Regions from separate parts of the Sphingobium sp. TomTYG73 genome, predicted to be linked through region 4. Evidence: riboswitches for the same ligand, from Rfam matches in the RefSeq annotation. Region 4 holds a riboswitch; each other region holds the start of a gene.
What was found. A riboswitch is a leader RNA that binds a small molecule or an ion and turns the genes downstream of it on or off. The one in region 4 is predicted to bind cobalamin.
Positions count from the first base shown of each region.

Region 1: another riboswitch for cobalamin. It lies ahead of ACZ5TH_RS14750 (TonB-dependent receptor); the one in region 4 lies ahead of ACZ5TH_RS00500 (TonB-dependent receptor plug domain-containing protein).
Region 2: another riboswitch for cobalamin. It lies ahead of ACZ5TH_RS13065 (cobalamin biosynthesis protein CobG); the one in region 4 lies ahead of ACZ5TH_RS00500 (TonB-dependent receptor plug domain-containing protein).
Region 3: another riboswitch for cobalamin. It lies ahead of ACZ5TH_RS13035 (HoxN/HupN/NixA family nickel/cobalt transporter); the one in region 4 lies ahead of ACZ5TH_RS00500 (TonB-dependent receptor plug domain-containing protein).

Region 1 covers NZ_AP027340.1:403,454-408,139, reverse strand. The annotation lists gene ACZ5TH_RS14765 (malate synthase G) at 1-608, opposite strand, end outside; gene ACZ5TH_RS14760 (LysR family transcriptional regulator) at 719-1,612, shown strand; gene ACZ5TH_RS14755 (hypothetical protein) at 1,797-1,976, shown strand; cobalamin riboswitch at 2,243-2,484, shown strand; gene ACZ5TH_RS14750 (TonB-dependent receptor) at 2,725-4,683, shown strand.
Region 2 covers NZ_AP027340.1:24,960-29,645, reverse strand. The annotation lists gene cobI (precorrin-2 C(20)-methyltransferase) at 1-486, opposite strand, end outside; gene ACZ5TH_RS13070 (precorrin-8X methylmutase) at 483-1,112, opposite strand; gene ACZ5TH_RS13065 (cobalamin biosynthesis protein CobG) at 1,112-2,227, opposite strand; cobalamin riboswitch at 2,387-2,611, opposite strand; gene ACZ5TH_RS13060 (alpha/beta fold hydrolase) at 2,743-3,597, shown strand; gene bluB (5,6-dimethylbenzimidazole synthase) at 3,708-4,346, opposite strand; gene cobO (cob(I)yrinic acid a,c-diamide adenosyltransferase) at 4,346-4,686, opposite strand, start outside.
Region 3 covers NZ_AP027340.1:16,251-20,936, forward strand. The annotation lists gene cobT (nicotinate-nucleotide--dimethylbenzimidazole phosphoribosyltransferase) at 1-577, opposite strand, end outside; gene ACZ5TH_RS13025 (DUF1636 domain-containing protein) at 574-981, opposite strand; cobalamin riboswitch at 1,142-1,331, opposite strand; gene fdhD (formate dehydrogenase accessory sulfurtransferase FdhD) at 1,379-2,161, opposite strand; cobalamin riboswitch at 2,253-2,498, shown strand; gene ACZ5TH_RS13035 (HoxN/HupN/NixA family nickel/cobalt transporter) at 2,670-3,719, shown strand; gene cobW (cobalamin biosynthesis protein CobW) at 3,716-4,686, shown strand, end outside.
Region 4 covers NZ_AP027339.1:97,132-101,817, forward strand. The annotation lists gene ACZ5TH_RS00485 (molybdopterin-dependent oxidoreductase) at 1-18, shown strand, start outside; gene cobA (uroporphyrinogen-III C-methyltransferase) at 5-787, shown strand; gene mobA (molybdenum cofactor guanylyltransferase) at 872-1,408, opposite strand; cobalamin riboswitch at 1,470-1,694, shown strand; gene ACZ5TH_RS00500 (TonB-dependent receptor plug domain-containing protein) at 1,866-3,725, shown strand; gene ACZ5TH_RS00505 (ABC transporter substrate-binding protein) at 3,762-4,571, opposite strand; gene ACZ5TH_RS00510 (FecCD family ABC transporter permease) at 4,685-4,686, shown strand, end outside.

The DNA.
Region 1 (4,686 bases), on a different replicon from region 4:
CGTCCGGCAAGTTGCGCAGGGTCGCGCAAGACCGGCGTGCCGCCCGCCCAATCCGCCCAACTTCCCTCCGTCAGAGGAACCGCCCGATCCAGGAACGCCTTGGCCCACCCAATCACCTGTGCGCCGCGCGCCGGATCATAGCCCTTGCCCGCCGCCGCGCCCGGAATGGCATCGGTCCCATAGAGCGCATCATAAAGGCTTCCCCACCGCGCATTGGCTGCATTCAATAAGAACCGTGCATTGAGGATAGGCACCACCAGCTGCGGCCCGGCCAATGTGGCAAGCTCCTCATCCACTTGGCTCGACCCGATGGAAAAAGGCGCAGGCTCCGGCACCAAATAGCCGATCTCGGTCAGGAAAGTCCGATAAGCGTCCCCGTCGACCGCCTGCCCCGCCCGCGCCTCATGCCACGCATCTACCTGCGCCTGAATGGCGTCACGCCTTTCCAGCAGAGCCGCATTAAGCGGCGCAAACCGCGCGAAAATCGCAGCCGCGCCCTTCCAAAACGCCTCCGCCGCGATCCCCGTCCCCGGCAGGACTTCTCCATCGATAAAGCGCGCCAGCTCGGCGGCAACCATCAGGCCCGATTTCTCGATCATGCCGTCCATGGGCAACTCTCCATCCAAAATACTGTGACGAAAGCCTATAGACCCCTCTCCATCCTCGCACTAGACAACAAGAACTCAAAGCATCTGTTCCTCACAGGAAAAGATCATCGATGGATCCCGATTATCTTCTCTTCGCCCGCGCGGTGGATGCAGGCAGCCTTTCGGCGGCAGGCCGCATATTGAACATCTCGCCCGCCATGATGTCGAAACGCATCTCCCGGCTGGAAGCGCGCCTCGGCGTCCGCCTCATCCATCGCACCACGCGCCGCCTTGCCCTGACGGAGGAAGGCGTCGGCCTGCACCGCGACCTTGTCGCCATCCTCGACGCCATCCAGCAGGCGGAGCAACGCGTCACCAGTCGGCATCGGAGCGCGTCCGGGCCGCTGCGCATTTCGGCTCCCACCTCCTTCGGCCGCCTGCATGTGGCGCCCCATGTTGGCCGCTTTCTGGACCTCCATCCGCGCGTCGATCTCGAACTCAACCTGTCCGACGCCTATGAAGACCTGCTCGCCGAGCGCATCGACGTGGCGATCCGTATCACCAGCGACATTCCTCTCCATCTGGAGGGACATCATCTCGCCACCAACCGCCGCATCCTCTGCGCCAGCCCCGCCTATCTTGCCGCGCATGGCATTCCGGACAAGATCGCCGACCTCCCCCGCCACCGCCTGCTCGCGGCCGATGGACAATTGCCATGGCGGCTGGTGAATGGCCGCGCGCGCAAGCTGATCGATGGCCAAAGCCATGTCCGCACCAACAGCAGCGAAATCGTGCGCGAACTCGCCCTTACCGGAGTCGGGATCGCCTTGCGCTCGCTCTGGGACGTGGGCGACCTGATCGCGGAAGGCAGCCTCGTCCGCGTCCTCGACAGTTGGGAAGGCCCCGCTGACCTCGCCGTTCACGCCGTCCACCCCCGCGCCGCAGGTCGTCCCGCCGCCGTAGACGCCTTCATCGGCTTCTTGCGCGACACCTTCCGCGATGCATCGTGGAACCGGGGCGGCTGATAGCAAGAAGCCCCTTAGCGCCATCCGCTCAACTGCTTGAAAAGCGCAGAAATCCCTTCCTGAAATCATTTGCAAGCAGGCTGTCAAAAAACAGAAGCTTTCCGGCGTTAACCTGCGTAATGGCAGCGGGAAACAGGCCGATGTTATCGTTCGAGCCATAAGAAATTGAGAGAGGATAAGGGCCATGCGCCCCAATGACGCATCACATTTTTCCGCCTGCGCCGCCCAGGAAGCGCGGCAAGCCAGGGAAGCCCGCCTTCGCGGCGCAGACCAGGCCACCATCGCCCTCCACAATGAACGCGCCGTCCGCTACCAAGCCATGGCCCTACGCCTCCAGCGCGAGCGCGGCGCGACGCTGAACTGATCCATCAACGCCAAGCGGCTACGCCAGCGTCCCACCACGTACCGTCATGCCAGCGAAAGCTGGCATCTCAGGCGACCACGCGCCTCCTAGCAAGGGGATCCCAGCTTCCGCTGGGATGACAAACGGAAAAATGAGGGACACGCCCATTCCCTCTCCCCAACCCTCTCCCCTGAAGGGGAGAGGGGGTAAGTTACCTCACCCAACCACCCCCCCTTGCCCTACCCCCACAGCTCCGCTATCGCCCCCGTCACCCGGGCAACCCCCGGACATGATCGCGCCGGTGCCTCGAAAGAGGCTTAAAAGGGAACATGGTGAAGGAGGCACCCGCCTCCCCAAGCCAAGGCTGTCCCTGCAACTGTAAGCGGCGAGCGCGATGCACATCGCCCCACCTCATAGGCGGGATGGGGCAAGTCACTGGGCCGGACGCTAAATCCTGCGAGGCCCGGGAAGGCCGTGCATCAAGCGATGACCCGCGAGCCAGGAGACCTGCCAGCGTCTGGTCGCTCTTGCCTTGGTCCAGGGGATGGCCGCGGCACGGTAGTTTCCGTCTGAGCGACGAACGAGCGGCGAGAGGCCGCTTCGGTGACGCTGGCGGTCGCCTTGGGGGCGTCCGGCCGTCGGCGCGCGCCGGTCGCCGTCCGGCGGCAGGTCTCTTGCCGAGTGTCGCCAGACGCCCGGAGTGCATGATTTGAAACTACCCAACCAACTCCGCCGCGCCGCCTGCGCGCTGACCGCCACTCTCCTTCCTTTGCCAGCCTTCGCCGCCGAAACGAACGACGCAGGCGAGGATGCGAACACCATCGTCGTCTTCGGCCGGGGCGAGGACAAGATAGGCACCGCCCATGCAGCCAGCGAGGGCAGCGTCGGCGGCGCGGACCTTCTCGTCCGCCCGCTGCTGCGCGTCGCCGAACTGCTCGAAGCGGTGCCAGGCATGGTCGCGGCCCAACATTCGGGCAGCGGCAAGGCCAATCAATATTTCCTGCGCGGCTTCAATCTGGACCATGGGTCGGACTTCACCACCTATATCGACGGGGTTCAGATGAACTTCCGCACCCAAGGCCACGGCCAGGGCTATCTCGACCTCAACGGACTCATCCCCGAAATCATCGCGCGGGAGGATTTTCGCAAAGGCCCCTATCGCGCCGATGGCGGTGACTTCGCGCTCGCGGGCGCGGCCTATATGACCACGATCGACGGCTATGACCGTCCATGGGTCGCGGCGGAGGGCGGCTCCTTCGGCTGGCGCAGGCTGGCGGCGGGCGGCACGGTAAAGGCGGGCGCAGGCAATCTCACCCTCGTCGCCCAGGCCAAGGCTTATGACGGCCCGTGGCAGGAGGCCGAACATCTGCGCCACTATGCAGGTTTCGCCAAATATACGCTTCCCGCCGGGGCCGGTAAGATCGACGGCACGCTCCACGCCTATCGCGCGACATGGCGTCCCACCGAGCAGATCCCCGAACGGATCATCGGCACCCCGCTCTGCCCCGATGTCTTCTGTTCGCCCGATCCGTCCGCGCGCGGCGAAACGGCGCGCATCATCGGCAATCTCGCCACTGTACAGCCGACATGGCGCGCCAATCTCTACGCGCAATTCTACGACTGGACGATGTTCTCCAATCCCACCTACACCGATCCCGACGGCACCAGCGCGCAGATCGAGCAGTTCGACCGCCGCTGGGTATTGGGCTTCACCGGCGAAAAGCGTTGGGACATAGCCCCGGCACTGCAACTGAAGCTCGGCACGGAAAATCGCTATGACGCGATCGGCAATGTCGGCGTCAATCGCACGTCGAACCGCGCTTTCCTCTCCTCGCTCGGCCGCTATCGCGTAAAGCAGGGGTCAGCCGCCCTTTATGGCGAAGCCACCGTCACGCCGCTGCCGGGCTTGCGCATCACTGGCGGCCTGCGCGGCGACTATTATCATTATGACGTCCGCGCCCGCGACGCCGTCGCCGCCGCGCTAGGCGAAGGCAGCGGATCGGACACGCTCGTCTCTCCCAAGGCGTCGGCCGCCTGGGCAATCACGCCGCATGTCGAACTTTATGCCAATTGGGGCCGGGGCTTTCATTCCAACGATGCGCGCGGCGCGGTCAATGTCGACACGCCTGTCCCGATGCTCGTGCGCGGCACGGGCAAGGAATTGGGCGGCCGCCTGCAACTACCCGGCTTCACCTTCACCGCGACCTATTGGTGGCTCAATGTCGGGAGCGAGTTGCGCTTCGTCGGCGACTCCAACGCGGTCGAACCCAGCGGAGCCAGCCGCCGCCACGGCTATGAGCTTGTCGCCTTCTGGCGCCCGCTCCCCTGGCTCGCCTTCGACGGCAATTACACCGCCAGCCACAGCCGCTATACCAATGGCGACCATATCCCCAACGCTTTCAAAAATGCCGCGTCCGCCGGGGCCGCCATCGTGCTCGATCCATGGGAAGCCAGCATCCGCGTCCGTCACCTTGGCCCCTCGCCGCTGATCGAGGACAATAGCGTGCGCGATTCCGGTAGCACGGTCGTCAACGCGCGCGCCGCCTGGAAGGGGAAGCGGGTGCAAGTCTATGCCGAACTGCTCAACATCCTTGGCAGCGGGGACAAGGACATCGCTTATTATTACGAGTCCTACCTTCCCACCACCGATGCGGAGCCTGTCGAAGGGAGGCTGAGCCGCGTGGTCGAACCGCGAACGGTGAGAGGCGGCGTCAAGTTCAGCTTCTGATGC
Region 2 (4,686 bases), on a different replicon from region 4:
CAGGGTAGCCATCAGGACCGTCAGCACATCGTCGCCCCAGCTGATCGGCGTGCCGCTCGCTGTCCAGGCGCCCGACATGCCGGTGATGCCGGGCACGATCCGCACGGGCGCGAGTGGCGACAGGCGGCTGTGCAGATGCATGAAGCTGCCGTAGAAAAAAGGATCGCCCTCGCACAGCACGACCACATCCTCGCCCGCCGCCGCTAGTCTATGCAGATGCGCGGTGCATTCGGCGTAGAAGGCGGAAAGGTGCTGATTATAGCGCGGGTCGCTAACCGGGATTTCGGTCGTCACCGGATATTCCATCGCATATTCGATGGCATCGGGACGCAGCAGCCCATCGACGATCTTCCGCGCATGACCCGCGCGGCCGGGCTTGCGGAAATAGGCGATGTGGCGTGCATTGCGGATCAGCCGGTCGGCCCGTACGCTCATCAGGTCCTGCGCGCCGGGGCCAAGGCCCACGCCATGAATGGTCCCGCTCATTCGGCTGCGCTCGCTAGCGCGTTGACGGCCGCGACGGTGATCGCGCTGCCGCCCAGCCGCCCTTCGACGATGCAGCATGGCACAGGCTGCGCCTCCCATAGCGCCTCTTTCGACTCCGCTGCGCCGACGAAACCGACCGGGCAACCGATGATCGCCGCCGGGCGAGGGCATGCCGGGTCTTCCAACATGTTGAGCAGGTGAAAAAGCGCCGTCGGGGCGTTGCCGATCGCGACCACCGCTCCCGCCAGATGAGGCCGCCACAGCTCCAGCGCCGCCGCCGACCGCGTGTTCGCCATCGACCGGGCAAGATCGGGCACTTGGCCGTCGTTCAAAGTGCAGAGGATCGAATTGCCAGCAGGCAGTCGCGCGCGCGTAATCCCCTCAGATACCATGCGCGCATCGCACAGGATCGGCGCGCCTGCCTCCAGCGCCGCGATCGCGGTTTTAGCGAAGCCCGGCGAAAAGCGGATATGCGGCGCGAGTCCGACCATTCCAGCGGCATGGATCATGCGCACGGCAACCCGCTCTTCCTCTGCCGCAAAGCGGTCGAGCGTCGCCTCCGCCCGGATCATGCGGAAGGATTGGCGATAGATTTCCGCGCCGTCGGTTTCATAGAGATGCGGCATCATTGGGCTCCGAAAAGGGCAAGTATCTGATCGGGTGACAGGCCCGTTTGCAGCGGCGGCGAACCCGCGCGCGCATTGCGGCCAAGGTCGAAGCAGCCCTCTCGTCCAGTCAGGACGACCGCCGCCTGCGAAGGCCGCGCGCAACCCTTTGCGCAACCCGAGACATGAAGTCCGCGAACATGCGGCGCGAGCCGGGCGGCCAGATCGCGCGTGGCGACGCTCGCTTGCGGGCAGGCGGGCGCACCGGCACAGCAATCGACGGAAAGTCGCGGATCGGCTGGATCATCGGACGGCGTGTCGCTGCCTTCCAGCACCAGTCCACGCCAGGGGGTGAGGCGCACCGCCTCTACGCCGCCCGTCATCACGGCAAGGAGCGCAGCTGCCTCGATCCGGCCAAAGGGCGCCGCCTGGAAAGAGCCGGGCGCAGCCGCCAGGGCAGCAGCGCGAGGCCGGGCGGGGGCAGGGGCCTTAGTCGCTACATCAGGCAGCGGGGCCGAATGCCGCGCCATGCGCCCCGCCTGCGCGCCACCGCTGGCCACGAACCAGTGGGCGAAGCGGATCAACCTCTCGGCGGCGTTCTCTGTGCTCACAGCCACGCCATGCGCGCGCCCATCTGCGCGCAGGATCAGCCCGCCGTTCGTCCCTCTTTCAATCCGGAAATCGGCTGGAACATCACTCAGCATCGGAGCAGGCCCCGCATCGATCGCAAAGCCGACCTTTGTGGGGAGATCGGGCAGCTCGGCCATGCGCTCGATCAAGGCGGCGGCTATGACCGAACTGTCATCGCCCGGCAGCCAGTCGGGGCTGATCAGGACAGGAATCTGCCTGTCCCGCTCCGCATCGGCATTCGCCAACCCCAGCGCGACCAGCCGCTCCATTAACGCCGCATGATTTGCCTCACTCACGCCCCTGATTTGCAAGGCGGCGCGATTGGTGATGTCGATATGGCCATTGCCCAGCGTGAGGGCGGCTTCACACAACCCCACCGCCTGCGCTCGGCTCATCCGCCCGAGCGCCGGTCGCACCCGCACCAGCAGCCCGTCGCCCGCCATCATCGGCCGCCATGCTGTCGGGCACCAGCCGCGCACGCCAGCTCGCGCTGCGTCACGCCGCATCAGCTCCTGCATTGCTCCTGCACTCCCCGCACCAGCGCCACAACACACGGACGGCACGCACAGGCAGGCGGACAGGCCGCACGCCTGCACGGCCGTAGCCGCACGAAATTCGTCGCTCAAACGGAGAACCGAGCCGTGACCATCCCCTGGATCATGGCAAGAGCGACCTTTGCTCCGGCAGGTCTCCTGGCTTGCGGGTCACAGCTTGGCATGGGGCCTTCCCGGATCGCTCCAGTGGCTGGCCGCCCCATTCTCAGGGTCGGCCGGTCCATGCCTCGCTCGCCGCTCACAGTTGCAGGGACAGCCACGGATTAGGGAGGAAACCCTCCCGCACCGCGTTCCCATTTAAGCCCCTTGCGGGGCACCGGCGCGATCGATGAACCGGGACGAACCCGGCTCGATCCGCTTCATAAGGGGGATGCAGGCCAAAGGGAAGTGGCCAAGGACCGCTTCCTTGCGTCAACCCAATGTCACCGCTACGCCTTCATCAACGACTGTAGAATGGAGAGGAAAAGATGAGCGATTTCAGCTTTGAAGCCACCAGCCGCTTTCTGGAAACGGACAAGGGGCGGCTCCATTATCATGAAGCCGGATCAGGCCCCGCGCTGCTGTTGCTTCACGGCTCAGGCCCCGGTGTTACTGGCTGGGCGAATTTTCAGGGTAACCTGCCCTTCTTCTCCCAGCATTTCCGCACCATCATCCTGGACGCGCCCGGTTATGGGAAAAGCGATCCCGTTGATGGCGATCCGGTGGGCGTGGCGCGCGACGCTGTTGTCGCCCTGATGGACGGCCTTGGCATCGACGGCGCCCATGTGGTCGGCAACAGCTATGGCGGGATCGTGGGCGGGCATCTGGCGGCGTCCCATCCTGACCGCGTGCTGCGCTACATCACGATTGGCGGGATCGGTTTCAACATTACCTCCACCTTCCCCAATGAAGGGCTGACCCGCCTCGTCGATTTTATCGAAGACCCGACGCGAGAGAACATCATCGCGTGGCTCGAATCCATGGTCTACGACAAATCGATCATCACCGACGAACTGATCGACATGCGTTACAAGGCGGCGCTGGAGCCGGTGACGATGGAAAGCAGCCGCAAAATGTACACGCGCGCCGCGCTCGGTTTCATCGCCCAGTCGATGAGCGGGGCGGGCGTATCTCAGCGTATCGATTATCTGGGCAGGATTCAGGCGCCCACGCTGATCATGTGGGGCCGCGATGACAAGGTCAGCCCGCTCGACGGCGCGCTGTTGCCCATGCGCATCATCCCCAATGCGGAGTTGCATGTATTTCCGCGCTGCGGCCATTGGACGATGATCGAACACAAGGACCGGTTTGAAGCGCTGGCTCTGGATTTCTTGCGGGGGTGAGAAAGTTACCTTTTCCCCGTTCGGGCTGAGCTTGTCGAAGCCCTTCACTTCTTTTGAAGAAGTGGAGCCCTTCGACAAGCTCAGGGCGAACGGAGGCGGACTTGGCCTAGTCACCGCCGCACCACCACCGAATGCCAATCCGTGCGCTCTTCCCATCCCCGCCGTTCCAGCTCCGGCACATCCTCCTCGCTCACCGGTCGGCCAAGGCACAGCAGCCCCAGACACTCCCAGCCCTCCGGAATATCCAGCATCGCGTCCACGCCAGCAGGCTCCATGATCGACACCCACCCCATGCCGATCCGCCGCGTCTGCGCCGCTAGCCACAGCGTATGGACCGCCATCACGCAGCTATAGCGTCGCGCCTCGGGCATGGTGACAGCGCCCAGATGATGGCCGGTCTCCGTCCCATCGTCGCAATAGACGGCGAACAGCACCGGCGCCTCACGCAGCCCATGAAGTTTCAGGCTGCGATAGAGCCGGTCCTGATCCCCGTCATATTCCTTACCCGCTTCCCTGACTTGGCGGTCGACATGGCACGCCAGCCCCTCGCGCAACTCCGCCGTCTCGATCCGCACGAAACGCCAAGGCTGAGACAGGCCGACGGACGGCGCGCGATGCGCCATGCTCAACAGCCATTCGACATCCGCTTCGTCGATCGGGTCGGTCCTGAAATGGCGAATGTCCCGCCGCGCCCGCACCAGCGCCTCGAACTGCGCGCTGTCGATCGGGGTAATAGCGGGTCCGCTCATCAAAATTCGATCCCTGCCTGCGCCTTCACGCCGCTGCGGAAGGGGTGTTTGATTAGCGTCATTTCCGTCACAAGGTTCGCCGCCTCGACCAGAGCCTCGGGCGCGTTGCGGCCAGTGATGATGACATGCTTCATCTCGTCCCTGCTCGCCACGGCCTCAAGCACCTCATCAACGGGCAGATAGTCGTAGCGCAGGACGATATTAAGCTCATCTGCCAGCACCATATCATAGGCGGGATCGGTGATCATCCGCTTTACCTCGTCCCAGGCTTCACGGGCGAGGGCGATGTCGCGGGTCTTGTCCTGCGTGTTCCAGGTAAAGCCTTCGCCCATCGGCTTGA
Region 3 (4,686 bases), on a different replicon from region 4:
TGCCGGTGCCCCTCCCCGTCCAGTCCTGCGCCTCGCCATCAAAGGATTCAAGGCACAGTGCGGCGGCAGAAGTGGTGTTGGCGATGCCCATTTCACCTGCGAAGAACAGGTCGCAATCTTGCACGACGGCGGCGGCGCCCGCGTTCAGGGCGTCGAGGCACTCCGCTTCCGTCATCGCGGAGGCTTCGCATATGTCGGCGGTGGGATTGTCGAGGGCGAGCGGGACAATGACCAGCTCGGCTCCGCAGGCGCCCGCAAGCGCGTTGATCGCCGCGCCACCTGCTTGGAAGTTCGCGACCATCTGCGCGGTGACGGAGGGCGGGAAGGCGCTGACACCGCGCGCGGCGACGCCATGATTGCCCGCGAAGACGGCGGCGCGGATGCGGTCGGTGCGTGGACGTTCGCGACCTTGCCAGCCTGCCATGAAGAGGGCGACCTCCTCCAGGCGGCCGAGCGATCCGGCGGGCTTCGTCAAAGATGCCTGCCGCGCCGCTGCCGCTTCGATCGCCGCCGCATCAGGCTGAGGGAGGTTGGCGAGCGCGGATTGGAAGCCACCGCGATCCTGAAAGCCGATCATGTGCAAACAAAGCCTTCGGGCGGGGTGCGGACGATGAAATGGCCCTTCACTCCCTGCGGCCATTCGGCGTAGCGCACGACGCCTTCTTCGCTGGCCGCGTGGCGCAGGGCATAGTCGAGGATGGCGCGGGCGGCGTCGGCATCCGGGTTGAAGTCGCCCAGCACGTAGCCGACCTTGCCGGGGCCACGCACATGGACGGTGCAATGACGCTGACAGGCGAAGAGGCAGGGCATGTCCTGCACGGCAACCGCATCATAAGCAGGCTCGGCCGCCTGAAGATCGCGCATCGCTTCAACCAGCAACGCGCCGCCGCGCCGTCCTGCTCCATCTTCCCGCTGATCAGCGGACAGGCGGCAGGTCGAGCAGACCACCACCGACGCCCCGTTTTCGACCGCGCGCAGCATCAGCGGCGCACTTTCATAACCATGTGAACATGAAAGACCGTCATCATGGTCCTCCCCGCAAAATCGAACCGCAAACGGCCCTGCCCGGCCGGATGGCGAGCAAGGCGGTGGCTGTCGTCCGCGAGGGGAACCCCGTTCGTCCGGCACACCCTGTCCGGTCGAAGAACGACTGCGGCAGGCAGGTCTCCTGGCTCACGGGTCGCTGCGAACCGACCGCCTTCTCGGGAGAAAAGCTCCCCCAATGGCTGCGTGGCCGGTCCACTCACCGCTTACAGTTGCAGGGGCAGCGCGGGCATTACACCCGACTTCCCTTTTGATCCCCGAGGGGAACCTGTCGCGGGGCTGCTGATAAAGAGCCCGCGGCGCGTCCGCAAGCGGTAGATGGAGCGGCGCTTTGTCAGTCGGGCAGGCCCCCCCCCGAGAGTATGGCATCGGGCCGGGCAAGCACGACGATCGGCAATCCGGCGCTGGTCGCACGCTCGGCTGCCAGACGGGTCGGGGCGGATATGGTGACGAGCAGCGGGCAATTGGCGAGCGCTGCCTTTTCCACCAGCTCAAAGGAACAGCGGGAGGACAGCAGCGCGAAGCCGCCATCCCAGGATAGCTGCCGCCTCCGCATGGCCCCGATCAGCTTGTCGAAGGCATTGTGGCGGCCCACATCCTCATAGGCGAGGCGGATCGCGCCATCCGGTCCCGCCAAGGCAGCGGCATGGACCGCGCCGGTTTGCCGGTTGAGCGGCTGATGTGCGGCAAGATCGCGCAGGGCGCCGAAGATAGCTTCCCGGCTCGCTTCCGATCGGGCGGTCACGGCAGGCAAGGGCCGCATCGCCTGCTCCAGATTTTCCACGCCGCACAGACCACAGGAGGAATCGGAGACGCGATGACGGACCCGGCCGAGCAGCCCCTCGACGCGGTCTTCCGGCAGCGTGGCCCGCGCGACAAGGCCCTGCTCCGTAGCATGGACATCGACGTCGATCGGCGCGTCGGATGGGATGACCAGCCGCTCGGCCAGCGCGAACCCCTGCACCAGTTCCGCAACGTCGGCGGGCGTCGCCATCAACACGGCATAGCCAACGCCGTTGAACTCGATCGCGACGGGCACTTCCTCCGCCAACTCGCGCGTCACGGACGATGCGTCGCCATCGGGGGTGATGCGGGTGAAGGAGAAGGGCGAAGACATAGGGCCGGTCTAGGCGGGCAATGTGCCTCCGGCAAGCAAATGGACGCGGCCATGCAACTGCCGCTTCCCTTTGGCGGGCAAGCCATCTATGCACGGCCTCGATCGCGCCGGTGCCCGGAAGGGCTTTAAAGGGAATGCGGTGCGGGCTGCTGACAAGGCGCCCAAATCCGCGGCTGTCCCTGCAACTGTAAGCGGTGAGCGAGACGCATATCGACCTTCCGTCACTTGTCGGAGGGTCAGCCACTGGGCCGGACGCTAAATCATGCGAGGCCTGGGAAGGCCATGTGTCGAGCGATGACCCGCAAGCCAGGAGACCTGTCGGCGTCTGGTCGCTCTTGCTTTGGCCCAGGGGATGGCCGGGGCACGGTATTCCGTCTGAGCGACGCGTGCGGCGGGGCCGCACCGGCATGCGTGCCGGGCGCAAAGATGCGTCCGTCCGGCGCGGAATGTCGGCCGCTTAGCGGAGGTCCCGTCCAGTCTCGCTGACGCTGACGGGAGCCATGCTTTTATGGCCATGCAATTTCCGGCGCTTCGTCGCCGTGCCACTTTCATCTTCGCGGGGCTGATCGCCGCCAACATCGCGTTATGGCTATGCGCCTCGCTGATCTTTGCGGGCGACACGATGATGCTGGGCACCGCCCTGCTCGCCTGGAGCCTGGGGCTGCGCCATGCAGTCGATGCCGACCATATCGCCGCGATCGACAATGTGACGCGCAAGCTGATGCAGGAAGGTCAGCGGCCGCTGACCGTCGGCCTGTGGTTCGCGATCGGCCATAGCGCAATCGTGCTGATCGCGGCGGTCCTCATCGCCTTCGCCGCCAGCGCGCTTAGCCGCGTTGAGGCGGCGGGCGAGATTGGCGGGATGATCGCGACGATCATCTCCGCCACCTTCCTCTTTGCCATTGCCGCGATGAACCTCATCATCCTGCGGTCGGTTCTAAAGACCTTCAACCACGTCCGCAGTGGTGGCGCCTATGTCGATGAAGATATGGACATATTGCTGGGCAATCGGGGCATGTTGGCCCGCCTGTTCCGGCCGCTGTTCCGTCTGGTCACGCGCAGCTGGCACATGGCGCCGCTGGGTTTTCTGTTCGGGCTAGGGTTCGACACGGCGACCGAAGTCGCGATCCTCGGCCTGTCCGCGGGTCAGGCGGCGAGCGGGCTTTCGATCGCGACCGTGCTCATATTCCCCTTGCTGTTCGCGGGGGGCATGGCGCTGATCGACACGGCGGACGGCGCGCTGATGATGGGCGCCTATCAATGGGCGTTCGTGAAGCCGATCCGCAAGCTCTACTACAACATCACCATCACATCGGTGTCCGCGCTGGTCGCAATCGTCATCGGCGGGATCGAGGCGGCGGCGCTGCTGGGCGACAAGCTGGGCCTGACGGGCGGCGTCTGGTCGGTGGCCGCCAATCTGGGCGAGCACTTCAACAGCCTCGGCTTCTTCATCATCGGCCTGTTCGCCGCCTGCTGGCTGGTGAGCTGGATCATCTACCGCTGGAAGCGCTTCGACGAAATCGAGGTGCTCCTCTCCAATCAAGGACAGACTTTATGAGCAAGGTTCCCGCCACCGTCATCACGGGATTTCTGGGCGCCGGTAAGACGACGCTGATCCGCCACCTGATCGAAAATGCGGGTGGGCGGCGGCTTGCCCTCATCATCAACGAATTTGGCGATGTCGGCGTCGATGGATCGCTGGTCAAGGGGTGCGGCGATGAGGCTTGCACGGATGAGGATATTATCGAGCTGGCCAACGGTTGCATCTGCTGCACCGTGGCGGACGATTTCCTGCCCACGATGCAGCGACTGCTCGACCGAGATGTGCCGCCCGATCATATCATTATCGAGACTTCGGGCCTTGCCCTACCAAAGCCGCTGGTGAAGGCGTTTCAGTGGCCGAATATCCGGACACGGGCGACGGTGGATGGGGTGATTGCACTCATCGATGCCGATGCTCTGGCTGCGGGGCGCTTTGCCCATGACGAGGAAGCGCTGGCTGCGGCACGGGCGGCGGACCCGACGCTCGACCATGACAGCCCGATCGAGGAGCTTTTCGAGGACCAGCTGGCCTGTGCCGACCTTGTGCTGCTGAACAAGACCGACTTGGTCGAGGGCGGCAGGCTTGCGGAACTGGAGCGGGATCTGGCGGCGGAAATCCGGCCGGGCGTGCGTATCGTCCGCACCGCGCGGGGGGAGATCGACCCGGCGGTCCTGCTCGGCCTTGATGCCGGGGTCGAGGACCAGGTTGACGCCCGCCCCTCCCACCATGACGAGGAGGAGGATCATGACCATGAGGATTTCGACAGCTTCGTCATGGAGTTGGGAGAATTGGGCAATCCTGCGCCGCTGCTGGATGCTCTGAAGCAGGTCATAGCCGATCACGACATATTGCGGGTGAAGGGCTTCGTGGCCATTGCGGGCCGTCCGGCGCGGCTCGTCATTCAGGCGGTCGGGCCACGCATCCAGCATCATTATGACCGACATTGGCAGGCGCAGGAGACGCGCGCTTCGCGGTTGGTGGT
Region 4 (4,686 bases):
CTTCATGCAGCCGAATGAACTAATCGCCCCCGGTGAAGTCTGGCTGGTCGGCGCAGGTCCGGGCGACCCGGACCTCCTCACCCGCAAGGCCGAAAAGCTGATCGCCGCCGCCGAAATCGTCTTCTACGACGCGCTCGTCGGCCCCGGCGTGCTCGATCTCATCCCCCAAGGTGTCGATCGGGTCAGCGTCGGCAAGCGTTCGGGCCGCCATTCAAAGGCGCAGGAAAGCATCAACGACCTCCTCCTCGCCGCCGCCAAGGCTGGCAAGCGCGTCGTGCGCCTCAAGGGCGGCGACCCGTCGGTCTTTGGCCGCTCGTCCGAAGAGATGGAGCATCTCGCTGCCGACGGCATCCGCTTCCACATCTGCCCCGGCATCACCACCGCCAGCGCAGCAGCGGCCAGCGGCAGCGCGTCGCTCACCCTGCGCGGCAAGGCGCGAGGCCTGACGCTGGTGACCGCGCATCTGAAAGCCGGTGAACCGCTCAAGCTCGACTGGGAAGCGCTGGCCCGTCCCGGCGGCACGCTCGGCATCTATATGGGCCGCGCCGCCGCTGGAGAGATCAGCCGCCAGTTGATCGCCGCCGGACGCGATCCCGAAACGCCGGTGATGGTGGCGGTGAACGTCTCGCTCCCCACCGAACGCCTGATCCGGGGCAAGCTGTCCGCGCTAGCCTTCCTGGTCGCCACGATCAGCGACGAAGACCCCACCCTGCTGCTGATCGGCGAAGCGGTGGCGGGAACGACCATGCCTGTAGGGGTTGCAGCCAGCGTCGCTCTTCAGCTTTGAAGACCGGCTCTTTGCAACTTTTGCCCTGAGCTTGCCGAATGCCCCCGAACTTAGTTGGAAGGAAGGGAGGGGGCTTCGGCAAGCTCAGTTCGGCTCGCGCCAGCGCGCCAGATCCTCCGGCCGATTGATATTCGGCAGCACCAGTTCCGGCCGCTCCACCACCCGCGCGCGAGACCGCTCGATCCAGCCAAAGATCGACCGATTATTCTCTTCTGCCAGATGCGCATCCAGCTCGTCCGCGAGCGACGCAGGCCAAAATCCCGCAAGCTGCTGCCCTTTCAGCACCGCCCCACTGTCACCCACAAGCGCCTCCACCAGCGCCGCCGGATAAACGGGCATGTCGCACCCCGTCGTCAGCACCGCATCGTAACCTTGACTGCGCGCATAATGCAGCGCCGCGTTCAGCCCGCCCAGCGGCCCCATGTCCGCCGCTGGCCGATCCGCTAGCCCCGTCAGCCCCTCGACGCTCCGCCCGCAGACCACCACTGCCTCCACATGCGGCGCGATCGCCGCCACAGCATGGTCGATCAGCGTGCGCCCGTCCGGCATCAGCGCCAATGCCTTGTCGCTGCCGAAACGGCTGGATCGTCCCCCAGCCAGCACCGCACCCAGCAATCGCATTATCCACTCCTTGGCAGAACCCTCAACTTCCCCTATGGCGCGCGGCGTGAGCGGGCAACTGTTCACGAAAGATCGCGCCGGAAAGGGAATGCGGTGCGGACGGGATCACCGTCCAACTCCGCGGCTGTCCCTGCAACTGTAAGCGGCGAGCGCGATGCACAGGGAAACCCGCAAGCCTTCAAAGGGGAAGGCGAGGGGGACCAGCCACTGGACCAAAAGTCCGGGAAGGCGTGCATCACCGCGACGACCCGCGAGCCAGGAAACCTACCGGCGCATGGTCGCTCTTGCCTTGGGTCCAGGGATAGGTCCGGGCACGGTGTTTTCCGTCTGAGCGACGAAGCGGCGCAGGGCCGCATCGGTGCGCGTGACGGGGCTGGCGTCTCTTCTTCCCGCGCACCGGCCGCTCATGCGGCAGGCCCTGGGCTCATGTCGCATGGCGCTCAGGGAAGACAGAAATATGATCAGGACCGGAATTTCACTGCTGGCGCTCCTCGCTGCCACCCCCGCGCTCGCCGCAGACGCGGACGAAATCATCGTCACCGCGCTCGGCATCGAACAGCCTACCGATGAAGTCGGGCAGGCGGTGACCGTGATCGACGAAAAGACGATTGAAACCCGCCAGAATGTCAGCGTCGTCGATTTGCTGGTCACCACACCGGGAGTCCGCTTCAATCGTACCGGGAGCTTGGGCAACGTCACCAGCGTGTCGGTGCGTGGCGCCGAAACGACGCAGACGCTGGTGCTGATCGACGGCGTGAAGGTCAACGACCCGAGCGGCATCGGCGATCAATATGATTTCGGCAATTTGCTTGTCGGCAATATCCGCCGGATCGAGGTGCTGCGCGGTTCCAACTCCATTGCCTATGGCAGCCAGGCGATCGGCGGCGTCGTCAACATCATGACCGGTATCCCAAGCGAAGGGTTCGGCGGCAAGGCGTCGGTCGATTATGGCTATGCCGATACGCTGAATGCGAAGGCGGATGTATCGGGCACCAGCGGCATATTGTCGGGCGGCGTGGGCCTCGCCTATTTCCGCACCGATGGCATCTCCGCTGTCTCTTCCGATTTCGGTGGCGCGGAAAAGGATGGCTATGAAAATATCACTGGCAATGCCCGGCTGAAGATCGCCTTCACCGATGATCTGAGCCTCGACCTGCGCGGCTATTATATCAACGGCGATCTCGACTATGACAGCTTCTTTGGCACGCCGGCCGACAGCCCCGACGTCGCGAAGTCCAATCAATATATCGGCTATGCGGGCGTGAATTTGGCGCTGTTCGACGGCAAGCTGACCAACCGGGCGGCCGTTACCTGGTATCAGCAGGATCGCGATTATTATTTCGTGCGCGGCAACGCCCCGGACTTCGGCTATTCCGGGACGAACCTGCGCTTCGAATATGAAGGCGTCTATCAGCCCATCGATGACGTAAAGCTGCTGCTCGGCTATGAACATGAGCGGCCCGATTATGAGTTTTTCGGCTTCGGTTCGCAGGAAAGCCACCGCGCCAATATCGACAGCGTTTATGCCCTCGCGGTGGTGAAGCCAGTTGAAGGCCTGTCCATGACCGCAGGCGTGCGGCATGACGATCACAGCCAGTTCGGCGGCGCGACGACGTTCGGCGCGAACGCCAACTACACGCCCAATGGCGGCGCGACCAATTTCCGCCTGAGCTACGGGGAGGGCTTCAAGGCGCCGTCGCTCTATCAGCTTTACGATACATTCAGCGGCAATCCGAACCTGAAGCCCGAGCGTTCGAAGAGCTACGACATCGGCTTCGACCAGAATCTGGGGAGCGACCGGGCGGTGCTGTCCGTCACCGGATTCTGGCGCGACACGCGGGACCAGCTGAATTACGACAATACGACATTCACCTATGGCAATCTGGATCGCACCCGCGCCAAGGGCGTGGAAACGACGCTGACGCTGCGTCCGGTCGATGCACTGACCTTCACCGCCGCCTATAGCTATGTCGATGCGCGTGATCGTTCGCCGGGCAGCGCGGCCTTTGGCGAGCGCCTGCTGCGCCGCGCCGCTAACGCCGTCAGCGCATCGGTCGATTATGCCTGGTCCTTCGGCCTGTCGACCGGGGCGACCGTGACGATGGTCAGCGACAGCGTCGATCTCGACCCCGTGACCCGCAACCGGGTGCAGATTGACGGCTATGCGGTAACGGATATCCGCGCGTCCTTCCCGATCACGGAAAGGCTCGAAATCTATGGTCGCATCGACAATCTGTTCGATCAGGAATACGCCACCGCCTATGGTTATGGCACCTACGGCCGGTCGGCCTATGGCGGCGTGCGTGTCCGCTTCTGACGGTAGAAGGTGAAGGGGGTGGGCGACTGCCCCCCTTCATCGCAGGGGCGCGGCCTTTGGGCGCGCCCTGCCTTTGCTTGCGGCGTCCGCCTGCGCCACGATGCTGCGCGCGGCCCGCACATAGGCGGGGCCGCCGCAGACCGTCCAGGCTTGCGGCACGCGGATGCGAGGAATGGATCGCAGCACCGGGTGGTGCAGCATTTCCGTCCCCTGATCGACGACCTTTTCGCTGCCTTGCTCCACGATCAGATAGTCGGGCCTGGCCGCGATCATCTGTTCCAACGGCACCTGGGCCAGCGCTGGCTTGCCAAGTTTCGCAGCCAGATTGGTGAGGCCCGCGCGCCGGATCAACTCATCGACCAAAGTGCCGGTCCCGGTCATATAGCCGCGCCGCTGATAATAGGCAGCCACGCCGCCGCGCCGGGACCGGGGCAGGGCGGCAAGGTCGCGCTCCATGCCCGCGATCATCGCCTCGCCCCGCGCGGGATGGCCGACAATGGCCGCCACCTGCCGGATCTGTCCCCTGATCGCCGCGAAACTGTCCGCGCTCGCCAGCCCCAGCTTGCGCCATCGCCCGTCCGGCGCGCTGACAACGCCGCCAGTGCCATCGGGAAAGCCGATCACCAAATCGGGACGCAGCGCCAATACCTCTTCGGCCGGACGTTTCAGTACCGGAAAACGCCGCGCCTTGGCGATCGCCGCCGACAGTTCCGGATCATGCCCATAGGGACTCAGAGCCGCGATCTGCCCCGGATCGGCGAGCGCCAGCACATATTGGTCGGAACAGGTGTTGAGCGACACGATACGCTTGGGCGGCGCGGGCGCAGCGCCGGTCAGGCCGACCAAACAACATATCGCCAACAACCTTCTGCGCACCAATCCAGCCTCCGCAAAGCGCCGTGCTCCCGCTTTCGCCGCAGCACTACAACCCCTATCAGCAGCCTTGGAGCGCGCAAGCCAT